One region of the Sinobacterium norvegicum genome, then DNA from elsewhere that is predicted to be linked to it. Evidence: predicted binding sites of a transcription regulator. Region 1 holds the regulator's gene; each other region holds the start of a gene.
The links. The regulator sigma-54, encoded in region 1, starts transcription at its own class of promoters, with help from an activator protein. The targets are predictions, from matches to a motif close to TGGCACANNNNTTGCNNT.

Region 1 (4,187 bases):
TCATCGACTATTATGCCGCCAAAGAGCTACTCGTTCTGACCCGCCAGGCCAGTATCGAACAGGATGGCACCCAGGTCGATAGCGAACAGATTGAATACCTCATGGCGGAAGAAATCGTCAAAGCCAAGGGCAACAAAGACCAACAAGAGGGCGATGGCCGCGTTCACGTAGTCCTCCCCCCCAGTAAAAAGAAGGCACCCGCCGCAGAGGTCACCCCGCCATCAGATAGAATACCGGACGAGGCCATACCCACCAGCGAGCCCGCGCCAGAGGCGCCAACTGACACTGACAGCACCGATAAAAGTGAGCAACCTTAGATGGCGACCCTGAAAGCCAACAATTTAGCCAAGGCCTATAAAAAACGTAAAATCATTCAAGATGTTTCATTGTCGATAGACAGCGGGCAAGTTGTCGGCCTACTCGGCCCCAACGGCGCCGGTAAGACCACTTGCTTTTACATGGTCGTCGGGATTGTGCCCCAGGATGCCGGCCAGGTGTGGATCAACGACACCAATATTTCCGCAGAACCTATGCACGGCCGGGCCAAACACGGGATTGGCTACCTGCCACAGGAAGCGTCAATTTTTCGCAAATTATCGGTGGAAAACAACCTGCTTGCGATACTCGAAACACGCCAGGATTTAAACAAGAAACAGCGTCATGCAAAAATGGAAGAGCTGCTACAAGAATTCCATATCACCCATATTCGTAAAAGCCTCGGCATGTCTCTCTCGGGAGGTGAAAGGCGCCGGGTAGAAATAGCGAGAGCGCTGGCCACAGAGCCTGAATTTATCCTGCTCGATGAGCCCTTTGCTGGCGTCGACCCCATCTCGGTTAACGAGATCAAAGGGATTGTTAATCACCTGAAGTCCAAAGGCATCGGGGTACTCATTACCGATCACAATGTCAGAGAGACCCTCGACATCTGTGACAAGGCCTATATCGTCAGCGAAGGCTATATTATTGCCGAGGGCACCGCAGAGACTATTTTGAGTAATCATCAGGTCCGCAAAGTCTATCTGGGTGAGCAATTCAAGCTCTAAACACAAAGGCTATTTTAAAGCTGGTCTAATGTTTGCTTGTCGTCGCGACTACCGATAAACTGACGCTGTATAAATTTGATAATAACTACTGCTTTTACAGAGTTACTGATGATTATAATGCCGGCCTTACTAGATTGCCGGCGGATATCCGGCTATTCAGAGAGCTCTTATTATTGCTATAACCGAAAATAGCAAACAGAGACTGATACGCGGTTCGCTTGGGAGAATCTGTCGCTGTGAAACAATCGCTGCAACTGAAAATGGGTCAGCAATTAACGATGACCCCGCAACTGCAACAGGCTATTCGCCTACTCCAGTTGTCAACGCTCGATTTACAACAAGAGATCCAGCAGGCTCTCGATTCCAACCCCATGCTCGAAGTCACCGAAGAGGAACATAACGCCTCACCGGAAAATAATTTAGAAGCCCTCAACCATACGACTGAGGGACCCGCCCAAATAGAAACAGCCAGCCCCGAAACGCCCGCCGATGCCGCTCAGTCTGATATCGATTGGTCAAACCCTGACAACATCCCCAAAGAGCTTCCCGTTGATACACAGTGGGATGATGTTTACCAGAACACCGGTGGTAGCGCAGGACCTGGCGGCGAAGACTTTGATATCGACAGCCGGAACAGTCAGGCCGAGGGCCTGCACGAGCATCTGTTATGGCAACTAAACCTCACTCCCATGTCCGACACCGATAGGGTGATTGGTCTCGCGGTTATCGATGCCATAGAGCCCTCTGGTTTTATGTCACTGAGTGCCGAGGAAATCCATCAAGGTTTTGAGGATGATCATCAGCTAGACATTGAACTCGACGAGGTAATGGCCGTACTGCATCGTATTCAGCAGTTTGACCCACCCGGTGTTGGCAGCCAAGATTTAAGAGAATGCCTGCTAATTCAGCTCAACCAATTACCCGAGTCCACCCCTTGGCTCAGTGACACCAAAAAAGTTGTCGAGCACTATTTACCGCTACTGGGCAACAAAGATTTTAATCAGCTAATGCGTAGAGCTCGCATCAAAGAGGCGCCACTGAAGGCCGTTATCAGCCTGATTCAAAGCCTTAACCCCCGTCCTGGTGATGACTTAGAGGCCAACAGCGCCGAATATATTGTCCCCGACGTCTACGTCCGCAAGGTCGATGAACACTGGCGAGTGGAGCTAAACCCCGATATCGCCCCCCGCATACGCATTAACAACGATTACGCCTCGCTAATCAAGCGGGCCGACAATAGCTCTGACAATACCTTTTTAAAAGACAATTTGCAGGAAGCACGCTGGTTCCTGAAAAGCTTGCAGAGTCGGAATGAAACACTGATGAAAGTTGCCAGCAAAATTGTCGAAATGCAGCAGGGTTTTCTCGACTACGGTGATGAGGCGATGAAGCCAATGGTCCTGCTCGACATCGCCGACGCCGTTGAAATGCATGAGTCTACGATCTCCAGGGTGACAACGCAGAAATACATGCACACCCCCCGGGGCATCTTCGAGCTGAAATACTTTTTTTCCAGCCACGTCAGCACCGAAAGTGGCGGCGAATGCTCATCGACGGCAATCCGCGCCATTATCAAAAAATTGGTGGCCGCCGAAAATCCTCGCAAGCCGCTCAGCGACAATGCAATGACCAAGCTGCTGGCAGAGCAAGGGATTAAGGTCGCCCGGCGGACAATCGCTAAGTACAGAGAATCCATGATGATTCCTCCCTCAAACGAACGCAAACAACTGGTCTAGACTATAGATAAGCCCGTCAAATATTGGGCGACAACCAAGATGCGGTATTCACACAGACAACAGGGCAATTACAGCCTGTAGCGACAGAGGATAAACATATGCAAATCCATATCAGCGGTCACCACGTCGATGTTACTGAAGCTTTACACGAATATGTCACCAATAAGTTTGGCCGTCTCAGTAGACACTCTGATAGTATTACCAACTCACATGTTACACTGACTGTTGAAAAAACCAGACACCGGGCCGATGCCACGATACACGTGACCGGCGCCGACATTGCCGCATCCTCGGAAGCGGCTGATATGTATGCCGCAATCGACTTGCTAACTGACAAGCTAGACCGTCAATTGCTGAAATACAAAGAAAAGCAAACCGCCAGTAATCATGGCTCCAGATAGCAAGACTTATTAAATTATCATGCAACTGCAAAATATTCTCACACTAGAACGCACCGTCTCAGGTGCGTCAGCCTCCTCCAAAAAACGCGTGCTAGAAATCATTGCAGAACATATCTGCAAGGATGTCAGCGCCTTTGATAACGAGGAGCTGTTTCAGCGTTTTAATGCAAGAGAAAAGCTCGGCAGCACCGGCATTGGCAAAGGCATTGCCATCCCCCACTGCAGAGTGCCCAACTGCCTGGGGATTACCGGCGCCTTATTCACCCTCGACAAACCCGTTGCGTTTGATGCCATCGATGATCAGCCTGTTGATATCTTGTTCGTGCTGATGGTTCCTGAGGAAGCCTGCGATGATCACCTTCAGGCCCTGTCAATGATGGCGGAATTGTTTAGCGCTGAAGATTATTGCCAAAGTCTGAGGGCAACCAACAGCAACCAAGAACTTTTTGATGCCGCCTTGCAGCCCATTGCAACAGGCTAACTGGATTACAAGATAGGGAAGCTATGAAACTAGTCGTCATCAGCGGACGCTCCGGCTCCGGCAAGAGTACAGCGCTTAATGTGTTAGAAGATGTCGGCTTTTACTGTATCGACAACCTACCCGCCTATCTATTGCCCGCCTTGATCAGTGAGGCGAGAGCCAACTCGTCCCCCGAACAAGAGATGCTTGCCGTCTGCATCGATGCCCGCAATAGCTCTCGTACGCTCTCTGAGTTTCCCACCCTTATTTCATCACTGCCGGAAGAAGTCGAGACCTCGGTTATCTATCTCGACGCCGACAACAACTCTCTAATTAAGCGTTTCAGTGAAACTCGTCGTAAGCACCCGTTGAGCAATCGCCACACCGCATTGCAGGAGGCAATTGAAGACGAGCGTGTGATTCTCGAGCCGATTGCTAATATCGCCGATTTAACCATCGACACCACCAAACTTAGCTATCACGAGTTACGTGATTTTATTCGCATTGAGGTCGCCGACCAAAACAGCGGCCAGATGACGCTGCAATT
Region 2 (4,187 bases), on a different contig from region 1:
ATTTAAAACGCTTAATATTTATAGTCCAAAAGCCAACGGTTGTGCGAACCTATTTTTATAACGTTTTACACTTATCATCCGCTAAATCCACTCGGTTTTTCATAGCGACAAGGAAAATCAGACATAAAAAACCGCAGCCTAGGCCGCGGTTTTTTTATGCGATTATCGCGAGTAGCTGAAGCTTACTTACCGGTAAACTCAGGGTACGCTTCCATACCGCACTCAGATAGATCGACACCTTCATATTCTTCTTCTTCGCTGACACGAATGCCGATAATCACCTTCAGTGTTAACCAAACAACTGACGAGGCAATAAAGACCCAACCAAAGATGGTCGCAGCACCGATAAGCTGACCTGTGAATGAAGAATCGCCGTTAGTCATCGGTACAACCATCAGACCGAATAGACCAACCACACCGTGAACCGATATCGCACCGACCGGATCATCAATCTTGGCCTTATCGAGGGCTAGGATAGAGAACACGACCAAGATACCACCAACCGCACCGATCAATGATGCCTCAGCAGCTGTCGGTGTGTCTGGACCAGCGGTGATAGCAACGAGGCCGGCCAACGCGCCGTTCAGCGCCATGGTTAGATCCGCCTTACCGAATAGAAGACGAGCAACAATCAGAGCGGCAACAAGGCCAGTCGCAGCAGCAGCGTTAGTATTAAGGAAGACCATGGCCACGGAGTTAGCACTGTCGACAGAGGCGGTTGCCAAGACAGAACCACCGTTGAAACCGAACCAACCCATCCACAGGATGAAGGTACCCAATGTTGCCATCGGTAGATTGGCACCTGGAATTGCATTAACAGAACCGTTGACGCCGTATTTTCCTTTACGAGCACCGAGGAAGAGTACGCCGGATAACGCAGCGGCAGCACCAGCCATGTGGACAATACCTGAGCCGGCAAAATCTAAGAAGCCGAGCTCACCAAGGTTATATAGGCCGAATACATCGTTGCCGCCCCAGGTCCAGCTACCTTCCATCGGGTAGATAACACCAGTCATCACAACGGCAAAGGCTAGGAAAGCCCAGAGCTTCATACGCTCAGCAACAGCGCCAGAGACAATAGACATGGCAGTGGCAACGAAGACAACTTGGAAGAAGAAATCAGCCGATGGTGCGTAAGTGGCATTGTCTTCGGCACCCGGTGTATAACCGCTGCCTTCAATGCCTGTTAGGAAATATTCGCCGCCGTACATAATGGCGTAACCGCAGACGAAGTACATAATGCACGACGTGGCGTATAGCGCGACGTTTTTAGTCAAAATCTCAGTGGTATTCTTGGCGCGAACCAAGCCGGCTTCCAGCATGGTAAAACCAGCAGCCATCCACATAACAAGGGCACCACATACCAAGAAATAAAAGGTATCTAATGCATACTGTAATTCTACAAGTGTGTTTTCCATATCTCTAAGCCTCCACAGCTCAGCAACATCTCAAAAGTTATGTACCAGTGAGTGCTCGCCGCATGGCTATGCACCCCCCCAGGTCAAGCGCGAGCGGTTATACCGCTTCGTCGCCAGTCTCACCAGTACGAATACGAACAGCCTGTTCAAGTGCTGTTACAAAAATCTTACCGTCACCAATCTTGCCGGTATTAGCGGCTTTGGTAATGGCTTCAATAGTCTGTTCTACAGTACCGTCAGCGACAGCTACTTCGATTTTTACCTTCGGTAGAAAATCGACAACATACTCGGCGCCACGGTAAAGCTCGGTGTGACCTTTCTGGCGGCCAAAACCTTTTACTTCAGTCACGGTAATACCCTGTACACCGATCTCTGACAGCGCTTCTCGCACGTCGTCTAACTTAAAAGGTTTTACAATCGCGGTAATCATTTTCATGATTTCACTTCCTAAGTTTGTTTAATGAATTGTGTTGCATATAGTCGCCCTGAAATCAGGGCGACCACAATATAACACTGTTGTTAGTGCTTTATATTAAAGATCGAAGGCCATGTCGTAGGCAACTACGAACAGGGTTGCATCAGGAGCAACATCAGCCAAAGTGCCCGCGTCAGAGTTACGATCGACAACCTTACTAACTGTAAAGGTTAGGTTGTCGTTGAAGGCATAGTTCACGTCTAGGTGCGTGTAGTTAGCATCTTCGCCATCACCTTCGTAATCGGCGAAGTGCTGATAACCAAGAGTTGCGCCAAACTGAGCATAGCTATAACCCAGTGTTAGGTAGGCATCATCGTAACCGCCACCGGCGATTCTCTTGGTATAGCTACCTTCAACGCCGGCAAAGCCTAGCGTCACTATAACGTCGCTGCCGGTGTTGTCGCCGAACGGCTCGTCGTCCTGTTCAGGATATACATAGTTAGCGAACATAATGTCGGCGAAGAAATCACCCGTTTCAAATGTGTAGCCACCGTATAGGTCATACTCAGTACCAAGAGAGCCGTCACCAGACGCGCCCCAGACACCGGCGTAGAAGCCAAGATCGTGCGACCAATCCAAGCTACCGTAGATGCTGCCAGAACCTTTACCGTCAGAAAGGTTCAAACCGCGCCACAAGTAAAGGTTCGATACACCAACAGTGGCAGAAACATAGTTCGGGCCTTCGGCCTCTTCTTCAATTTCAACAACGGCAACTTCTTCTGCCATTGCAGGCATTACGCCTAGGCTTAATACTGCTGCAACACTGCTCGCTAGTAAGCTTTTTTTCAACATTTGGTTTCTCTCCAAGTTTATAGTTATTCATTTTGGTCTAATAGTTTGTTGCCTCAAAACGCCCCTTTTAAAAAAATCGTTTTAAGACTTGTACCAGAATACAGAGCAGGAGGCGTGCCAACTTATTAAATATTATTATTTATCAATAAAATAGCAGCTATTTATTAGTATTTGCCACCACCTAGCTACAACGTTGCGCACCAAATGGAACCGGATGCACCGCAAGCGCACAATTAAGGTGCGTTTTGCCTGTCGAATATTCTAGACAGGGATAATTTACCCTTCGGCGGCTAAATAACCAATACCTTTATAGGGGTTAATCATTAATTTTTGCTGTAATGGATAGGTTTTCAGGATTACCCTACTCTAGCCGTTGAATATATTGGCCACATGCATCCATTTGATGCAGCCTTATTCAGGTTTGCAGACAGCCCAATCGGCGATACACTAACGCCCCCTATACTTATCTATCATTAGCCTTCAACACTTCGGTGCCGCGACAATGTTAAACAACCAATTTATCGACGAATTCAGCCAGCAGCTCAGCCAGCTTCTTAAGGGAGCGCCTCAGCGACAAGACATCGAGAAGGCGGTGCATGCTGCCAGCCAGTCTGTCTTCAGCAAGCTCAACTTGGTCAGCCGAGAGGAATTCGACGCCCAAGCTGCTGTCCTGCAGCGCTCACGTCAAAAACTGAACGAGCTTGAACAGCAGCTGGCCGAGCTGAACGAAAAAATAAAGTAATACCACGATCGACGGATAGGTCTACGCTCTAGAGAGTGCGGCCAATGTTGGCCCCGCAGTAACAATACGTTTCGCTAACATCTAACGACAACCAAGGATGGTATTATGTCGCTGGCTATTGTGTATTCTCGCGCCAAGCTCGGTGTCGAGGCGCCCCTCGTGACGGTGGAAACCCATTTATCCAACGGCCTGCCCGGGCTCAGCATTGTCGGCCTGGCCGAGACTGCTGTCAAAGAATCGAAGGACCGGGTTCGCAGCGCCATTCTCAACTCACACTTCGAATTTCCCGCTCGGCGGATTACAATCAATTTAGCCCCAGCTGATCTGCCGAAAGAGGGCGGCCGTTTCGACCTACCCATTGCCCTCGGCATCCTAGCGGCCTCGGGGCAGATACCGCCGGAATCACTCAATAACTGTGAGTTTATTGGCGAGTTAGCACTCACCGGTGAGCTGCGGCCAGTACTCGGTGCCCTACCCGCTGCCATGCAGGCCAGCAAGCAACAACGCCAACTCATCGTCCCCTGCGACAACGGGGACGAGGCCTCCCGCCCCAGCGCGGCAGAAATCATCCCGGCTAAGCACTTATTACAGCTCTGCGCCCATTTACATGGCCGGGAGAAAATTCCGCCGCTGGAACATCAAAATGACGAGCAGCTGCTGCCGCCCGACTACCCCGATCTTAGCGATGTCAAAGGCCAGCCCCAGGCGAGGAGAGCGCTCGAGATTGCCGCCTGCGGCCTACATAACCTCCTGTTCTTTG
Region 3 (4,187 bases), on a different contig from region 1:
TAACGATTGAGTGTGCTCCAGTTTACCCTGATAAGGCTGTTCACCAGTCAACATTTGATAGGCGATAACCGCCACCGAAAACTGATCTGAAAGGGCGCTGGGTGTTCTTTTTAACATGTATTCTGGTGCTGAATAATTAGCCGTACCCAAGGCTATATCACGAATAATCGGCGCCGATATTTCCGCGATACCACCGACAAAACACGAACCAAAATCAACAATTTTTATCGACTCATCCGCCGCCACCAAAATATTGTCCGGCTTGATATCCTGATGCAACATATCCTTGCGATGAAAAGCGCGAACACCTTTGATAATTTTTGGCAGCATCTGCTGTAACTGCTCGATGGTTGCCTGCTGTTGGCTTTCCATCCAACGGCCAAGAGTTACTCCGTCGACTAACTCGGTCAAGTAATAGAGAAAGTTTTTGCCGACACTGTTGTTGGCAACCTTGACCACCTGCGCATTGTCGATACGGTTACCGATCCAGCTCTCCATAATAAAACGCTCAATATAGGCCGGATCATCATCAAAATTGACTGACGGTGTCTTCATGCAGTAACGCTGGCCGGTGGCTACCTGCTCTACAATATAAAGCTGGCTGCGGTTGCTGGCATGGATTTCTCGCTCTATTTTAAAGCCGTCGATGACCATGCCTGGCTCTAAGAATGGCGGAAACGGTAAGTCTGTTAATTTAACCTGCAGATCATTGGCATCTTCCTTTGGCAGGTCATCGACTCGGATAACCTGACAGCTGAGATTATCTTTGCTGCCCCGCGACAGCGCCAAGGCGATTAATTGCTGGCACTGTTGCTCATACTGCTCTACCGGCTGCTGTGCCAACGCTAAGATATCGTCATCGGCGACCACATCATGAATACCGTCGGTGGTAAGCACAAACACATCGCCTCGGCGTAGTTCGGTACTCTTATAATCGACATCCAGACGGACATCCAAGCCCATTGCCCGAGTCAGATACGACTGTTCCTTTGAAATACGGGTGGCGTGATCGCGGGTTAATTGCTCCAGCTCACCGTCGCGAACGCGGTAGATACGGCTGTCGCCGACATGGAATATATGCCCCACCCGCGATTTTAAAATTAACACACTGAGGGTGCTGATATAGCCACGCTCTGCATTGTTATAACTCTGGCCCTGGCCATACAGCCAGCGATTCAACGCCACCAATACCTGGTGCGCCGATTTCTTTACCGTCCAAGACTCCGGTGTCGCAAAGTAGTCTCCGATGAAATTGCGCACACAGGTTTCGCTGGCTTCCTTGCCCGCCTCGGCAGCACTGACACCGTCGGCAATGGCGATAACCGCCCCCTTGGTCGTCAGCGCTATGGTATCGGGAATACTGATACCGATACTGTCTTCGTTCTGCGGTTTCACCCCCGCCTCGCTGCGTTGTGCCGCTGACAATATCAACTGTCCATCCAAATGCATGTAAAACCTATTGACCCTGTTAGATTGCCATTAGCCTAACAAACTCCGAGCAGCGTTCACAAATAGCGCCGACGATAAACGCACTCTTTTTAACAAGTCACCGCCTTTTAACCGCCATTTACTGCACCAAGATATCGCACCCGAATTGTGCGGACGGCATACAACACCGTTAACATCTTCCTTTAAAGCCACAGTATATAAGGGCTGCACAAATTTTAAAAATAGCTGGCACGGCAATTGCTTTAAGCTAATTAGAAAAATTATTTTATCAGCAGCAGGTTCCGCTATGAGTAACAAAACCAAATTAGTCTTGGTCGGCAACGGTCCAGTGGGTCATAAATTTCTTGAGACTCTGGTTGAAAACAACCAGAGTGAACAATTTGATATCACCGTCTTTGGTGAGGAATCACGCCCCGCCTATGATCGCGTGCAACTGACAAAATGGTTTGAAACTCGCACCGCCGAACCGCTCAACATGGTGGCCGACGGTTTTTATGGCGACAACAGCATTGTCCATTACAACAATGCCGAAGTGACGGCTATTAACCGTCAACAACAAAGCGTAGTGACCGCCGACGGTGATGAATACCACTATGATAAATTGATTCTGGCCACCGGCTCATTCCCCTTTGTGCCACCGGTGCCCGGCCACGATAGAAAAAACTGCTTTGTCTACCGCACCATCGATGATTTAGAGGCCATTACCAAGGCCGCTGAAAGCTCCAAAATCGGTGTCGTCATCGGCGGCGGACTGCTCGGTTTAGAAGCGGCAAAAGCGCTGAAAGATTTAGGATTAAAAACCCACGTTGTCGAATTTGCCCCCCGCTTAATGGCGGTTCAGGTGGATGACAACGGCGGTAAACTACTTCGCCAAAAGATAGAAGACCTGGGCGTGGGCGTACACACCGAGAAAAATACCCAAAATATCGGTGATGGTGAAGAGTGCATTCACAAGATGAGCTTTGCCGACGATTCCGAACTAGAGACTGACATCATCGTCTTCTCTGCCGGTATCCGCCCACAGGATGCCCTTGCACGCAGCAGCGAACTTGAGATTGGCCCCCGCGGTGGTATCGTCATCGACAACCACTGCAAAACCTCCGATGACAATATTTATGCCATCGGCGAATGCGCCCTGTGGGACGGACGCATCTTCGGCTTGATCGCCCCTGGTAATGATATGGCCCGCGTCGCGGCGCAACATGTTGGCGCCTTCGGCGAGGACCAGTTCACCGGTTTCGACATGAGTACCAAATTAAAGCTGATGGGCGTCGATGTCGCCTCCATTGGCGATGCCCACGCCAACACCCCCGGCAGCAAGTCTTACACCTATATCGACGAAAACACCGAGGTGTATAAGAAGATTGTGGTCAGCGAAGACGGCAAGCATTTACTCGGCGGCGTGTTAATTGGTGATGCGGACGATTACAGTAATCTACTGCAATTTGCCCTCAACAAGATTGAGCTGCCTGACAACCCCGACAGCATGATACTGCCCAGCTACGATGGCAGCAGCGGTGCTGCCCTCGGTGTCGACGCTCTGCCCGACAGCGCACAAATTTGCTCGTGTAACAACGTTTCCAAGGGCGATATCAACGCCGCCGTACAGGACGGCTGCTGTCAGATGAGCGAGATCAAAGACGCCACCAAGGCAGGGACTACCTGTGGTGGCTGTGTCGCCCTGGTCGGCCAGGTGATGAACGCCGAACTCACCAACCTCGGTGTCGAGGTCAATACCGACCTCTGTGAACACTTCGCTTACACCCGCCAAGAGATGTATCACCTGGTGCGTGTCGGTGGCATAAAGACATTTGAAGAGATGCTCAGCAAGCACGGCAAGGGCAAGGGCTGTACCATTTGTAAACCCACCACCGCCTCGATCCTCGCCACCTGCTGGAACGACCATATTCTGGAACAACAGCACGCTGGCCTGCAGGAAACCAATGACCGCTTCCTGGCCAATATGCAGAAAGACGGTACCTTCTCCGTGGTACCACGGATGCCCGGTGGTGAGGTCACCGCCGAAGGTCTGATTGCCATCGGTGAGGTGGCAAAAGAGTACAACCTCTATACCAAGATTACCGGTGGCCAACGGGTCGACCTCTTCGGCGCCACCGCCGAGCAGTTACCGCCAGTCTGGGAAAAACTGATCGCCGCCGGTTTCGAATCGGGCCACGCCTACGGCAAGTCGCTGCGCACGGTAAAATCCTGTGTTGGCTCGACCTGGTGTCGCTACGGTGTACAGGATTCAATGGGGCAGGCCATCGACATCGAAAACCGCTACAAAGGCCTGCGCTCACCGCACAAACTGAAGATGGCCGTCTCTGGCTGTACCCGTGAATGCGCCGAGGCACAGAGCAAGGATGTCGGTATTATCGCCACCGAGAAAGGCTGGAACATGTATGTCTGTGGTAACGGCGGCATGAAGCCTCGCCACGCCGACCTATTTGCCTCCGACCTCGACGACGAGACGCTGGTAAAGTACATCGACCGCTTCTTCATGTTCTACATTCGCACCGCCGATCGCCTTCAGCGAACCAGCACCTGGATGGACAATCTTGAGGGTGGCCTGAGCTATCTGCAGGATGTGATCATCAACGACAGCCTCGGCATCTGTGATGAGCTCGAATCTGAGATGCAGCTGGTTATCGACACCTACCAATGCGAGTGGAAGACGGCCATCGAGAATGAGCACAAGCTCAAGCAATTCCGCAGCTTTGTTAACAGCGATAAGCAAG
Region 4 (4,187 bases), on a different contig from region 1:
AGGATTTCTCAGAGCTGGCTCTGAACAAACTGAGTGCCATCGACGGTACGGTTCGCTGTCGCGTACTATTCTAAGTACACACTTAGTCAGCAATAAAAAAGGAGGCCTAGGCCTCCTTTTTTATTGTCTCGATTTCACCCTATGGCCGGTAGACCGATACGTTATGGTAGCCTTCATGCTTTAGATGCGAGGCGTGTAGCCGGCTCATCGTGCCCTTCTCACAGTACAGCATATAGTGCTCGCTCTGATCGAGTTCAGCGTACTTACCGTGCAACTCGAAGAAGGGTATATCCAACACCTCGTTCTTAGCCAACCGCAGCGGCGACAACTCCCTTTCGGTCGGATGGCGCACATCGATGACGATACTCTCGCCAACGGGGAACGGCATTACCTCGACATCCTCGATTTGCTCGCTCAGATCTATCTCATCGATATTAATCAGTTTGGTGTCTGCCACCGCCTTATCCAACACCGAAAAATCGAACTTGCCCTCTTCCCGCTCAATCTTTTCAGGCTTTGCCTTAGTGGTCGGCTTGACCGAGATAACACCACAATATTCTGGCATGTTGGCAGCAAACTCGGCGGTGCCGATCTGTTCGGCCAACTTGATGATTTCCGGCTTGTCCATGGTAATCAGCGGACGCAGCACCAAGCTGTTGGTCACCGAATCGATCACACTGAGGTTGGTCAGTGTCTGGCTCGACACCTGGGCCACACTCTCACCGGTGACCAGCGCCTGAACCCCCATTTGCTCGGCAATCTGGGTGCCGGCACGCAGCATCATACGCTTCAGAATAACCCCCATCTGAGAGTTGTCTACATTCTTGAGAATCTCGCCAACGACACCATCGAAGGGCACCGAGATGAAACGCACTCGATGTGAGGCGCCATATTTTTGCCATAGATACAGGGCAACTTCTTTCACCCCTATTTCGTGGGCGTGACCGCCGAGATTAAAGAACAGGAAATGCGTGCGCAGACCCCGCTTCATGGTCAAATAGCTGGCGACATTTGAATCGAAACCACCGGATATCAATGAGATAACTGGGTCGAGACTGCCTATTGGGAAGCCACCCAAGCCCTCGTGTCGCTCATTAATAACAAACAGGATGTCGTCGCGAACCTCTAATTGCACAGTAATCTCCGGCTTGCTGAGCTTAACACCCAGTGCCTCAGTGTGCTGGTTCAATCCGCCCCCTACATAGCGTTCGATATCGCCAGACTTAAACTCATGCTTGCCGGCACGTTTACAGCGCACAGCAAAGGTCTTGCCCGCCAAGCGCTCTCCCCAAATAGCCTTGGTCTTCTCGAAAATGTCGTGTAAATCACCCAGCGGGTATTGCACCACGTCATTGAAATAGGCAATCCCGGGGGTATTCGACAACACCTCGACAAAGCGGGGTAGCAACGCATCCTGCTCGCTGACGACAACCAGCTTGTCCCAATCCCGGATGACCTTCACATCGGCATCAACATGACGCAACAGCGTGCGCACATTATCTGTCAGCATGCGCACAAACTGCTTACGCACAGGCTTACTCTTTATGGTGATTTCGGGGAAAAACTTGACGACAAACTTCATAATAGCCCTAGAGATCAATAACAATATTTGTTCATTATAAAACACTTGATTGTCGCTGTACTTATCCTTAAGGTCTATACGGTAAAAAATGCACCAAAGCACCAAAAAAGAGCATTGACGCATCATATTGGTGCGACTAATGAGCCGAATTAGCGCGTTTTCCCCAAACAGGTGCACAATCCTTTGCAAAGTGCTTGAAATTGCGCCGATATCGACTCTGGCACGCCTCTTGCTTTTGTAAAGCCATATTTATAAACTCTCGGCATAAACCGAAGAGTTTTAATACTAAAAGAAATGGCACTAGCCGTAATATACCGACCGAGGACGTATTTATGTCACGCACAGTTAAACTAATCGCTGATAACGATATCAAATGGGTAGACCTTCGCTTTACCGACTTTAAGGGTAAAGAGCAGCACGTCACCATTCCTGCTTCAGAAGTAGGCGAGAGCTTCTTCGAAGACGGTAAAATGTTTGATGGTTCTTCTATCGCTGGCTGGAAAGGCATTAACGAATCAGACATGGTCATGATGCCTGAAGACTCTTCTTCTTACATCGATCCCTTCACCGAGTCTGCCACCGTTGTTATCATCTGTAACATCGTTGAGCCTACTACTATGCAGGGCTACAACCGTGACCCTCGCTCTGTTGCTGGCCGCGCTGAAGAATACCTACGCTCTACTGGCATCGCCGATACTGCACTGTTCGGTCCCGAGCCTGAGTTCTTCGTTTTTGACGACGTTAAGTGGAATGTTGATATCCACAGCACCAGCTACCAGATCAACTCTGAAGAAGCAGCTTGGTCTAGCAACAAGTCATTCGCAGACGGCAACATGGGCCACCGCCCTGTTGTTAAAGGCGGTTACTTCCCCGTACCACCACTGGACAGCCTGCACGACCTTCGTGGCGCCATGTGTGACGCGATGGAAGACATGGGTCTAGAAATCGAAATTCACCACCACGAAGTTGCCACTGCTGGTCAGTGTGAAATCGGTGTAGGTCCAGCCACGCTGACTAAGAAGGCTGATGAAGTTCAGATTCTTAAGTATGCTGTACACAATGTTGCTCACGCCTACGGCAAGACGGCTACCTTCATGCCTAAGCCTCTGGTTGGCGATAACGGTTCTGGTATGCATGTTCACCAGTCGCTTTCTAAAGACGGCGTTAACATCATGGCTGGCGATGCCTATGCTGGCCTTTCTGAAACTGCCCTGTTCTACATCGGCGGTATCATTAAGCACGCTCGCGCAATCAACGCTTTCGCCAACGCCTCAACCAACTCGTACAAGCGTTTGGTTCCTGGCTTCGAAGCGCCTGTTATGCTGGCTTACTCTGCTCGTAACCGTTCTGCTTCAATCCGTATTCCTTTCGTGCCAAGCCCTAAGGCCAGCCGTATCGAAGTACGTTTCGGTGATCCATCAGCCAACCCATACTTAGCCTTTACCGCTATGTTGATGGCCGGCCTTGACGGCATCCAGAACAAGATCCACCCAGGCGAAGCTGCAGACAAGGATCTATACGACCTTCCTGCTGAAGAAGCTGCCGAGATCCCAACTGTTGCTTCAAGCCTAGAGCAAGCACTACAAGCGCTAGACGCTGACCGTGCCTTCTTGAAAGCCGGTGGCGTAATGGACGACGACATGATCGACGGCTATATCGCATTGAAGATGGCCGAAGTTGAGCGTCTTAACTCTACAACTCACCCTGTTGAGTTCGAGATGTACTACTCAGTTTAATCACTCGATTAAATACGAAAAAAGGCCTGCTTTTGCAGGCCTTTTTTGTTGGCTGGTAAAAAGTCTGACCGCCAGACAGCAGCACTATAACCCTAACCATATGATTACCATTTTGCTTTGGCACTATTTTGGTGCGCTCACTCTTGCTAGTATCGATCGTGCTGACAAGGGCGGTCTTGGCCATGATGGCAAACTGACGCCATCACGGATGCCCCAGCAAACAATGCCTCATTCGGCAGTAATCCTCCGCGCCCACCTAAGTTGGTGTAGTTTTTGCTAAGCCTATAGTAATGACTAGCAAATATAGTTTTAAAACAATGGGGACTGGTAGTTAAACAATGATGAACAACGACTTACATGGCCTGCTTCTCGACAACCTGACAACGGCAGTCATGTTGTTAGATTCATCGCTGCGTATTACCTACCTCAATCCCGCCGCACGTATGCTGCTCGACTCCAGCGGTCATCGGGTACTCGGCCTGGATTTCAGCCTGTTGGTTCATCAAGACAGCGAATCTGTCAAAGCCCTGCGTGAGGCTGTCGATGTCGGTCGCTCGTTTACCAAGCGTCAAACCCTGCTGCAATTGCCTAATAGCCTCAGTATTACCGTCGATTACTCGGTAACACCGACTGAAGTCGGCAAGCAACCGGCACTGTTAATCGAACTGCAGCCAATGGATAGGATGCTGAAAATTTCACGCGAGGAGACGCTGATTGCCTCGCAGCAAAACAGTCGCACGCTGATTCGCGGCCTCGCCCACGAAATAAAAAATCCGCTTGGCGGCTTACGCGGTGCGGCACAATTACTGGCCCGTGAATTAAACGACGATGAGCTAAAAGACTACACCACGATTATTATTGAAGAGGCC

Region 2: a site for sigma-54 is predicted at 2,788-2,805, ahead of L9P87_RS09475 (TorF family putative porin). Genes of this name have one in related genera too.
Region 3: a site for sigma-54 is predicted at 1,676-1,693, ahead of nirB (nitrite reductase large subunit NirB). Genes of this name have one in related genera too.
Region 4: a site for sigma-54 is predicted at 1,801-1,818, ahead of glnA (glutamate--ammonia ligase). Genes of this name have one in related genera too.

The regions. Positions count from the first base shown of each region.
Region 1 is NZ_CAKLPX010000007.1:45,097-49,283, reverse strand. Features, by position in the region: gene lptA (lipopolysaccharide transport periplasmic protein LptA) at 1-317, shown strand, start outside; gene lptB (LPS export ABC transporter ATP-binding protein) at 318-1,043, shown strand; gene L9P87_RS17280 (RNA polymerase factor sigma-54) at 1,280-2,779, shown strand; gene hpf (ribosome hibernation-promoting factor, HPF/YfiA family) at 2,878-3,180, shown strand; gene ptsN (PTS IIA-like nitrogen regulatory protein PtsN) at 3,200-3,661, shown strand; gene rapZ (RNase adapter RapZ) at 3,685-4,187, shown strand, end outside.
Region 2 is NZ_CAKLPX010000002.1:103,524-107,710, reverse strand. Features, by position in the region: gene L9P87_RS09485 (ammonium transporter) at 183-1,418, opposite strand; gene glnK (P-II family nitrogen regulator) at 1,516-1,854, opposite strand; gene L9P87_RS09475 (TorF family putative porin) at 1,951-2,685, opposite strand; gene L9P87_RS09470 (accessory factor UbiK family protein) at 3,188-3,427, shown strand; gene L9P87_RS09465 (YifB family Mg chelatase-like AAA ATPase) at 3,533-4,187, shown strand, end outside.
Region 3 is NZ_CAKLPX010000001.1:1,301,476-1,305,662, forward strand. Features, by position in the region: gene L9P87_RS05745 (bifunctional protein-serine/threonine kinase/phosphatase) at 1-1,449, opposite strand, end outside; gene nirB (nitrite reductase large subunit NirB) at 1,736-4,187, shown strand, end outside.
Region 4 is NZ_CAKLPX010000004.1:89,112-93,298, forward strand. Features, by position in the region: gene serA (phosphoglycerate dehydrogenase) at 1-74, shown strand, start outside; gene thiI (tRNA uracil 4-sulfurtransferase ThiI) at 140-1,582, opposite strand; gene glnA (glutamate--ammonia ligase) at 1,915-3,318, shown strand; gene glnL (nitrogen regulation protein NR(II)) at 3,657-4,187, shown strand, end outside.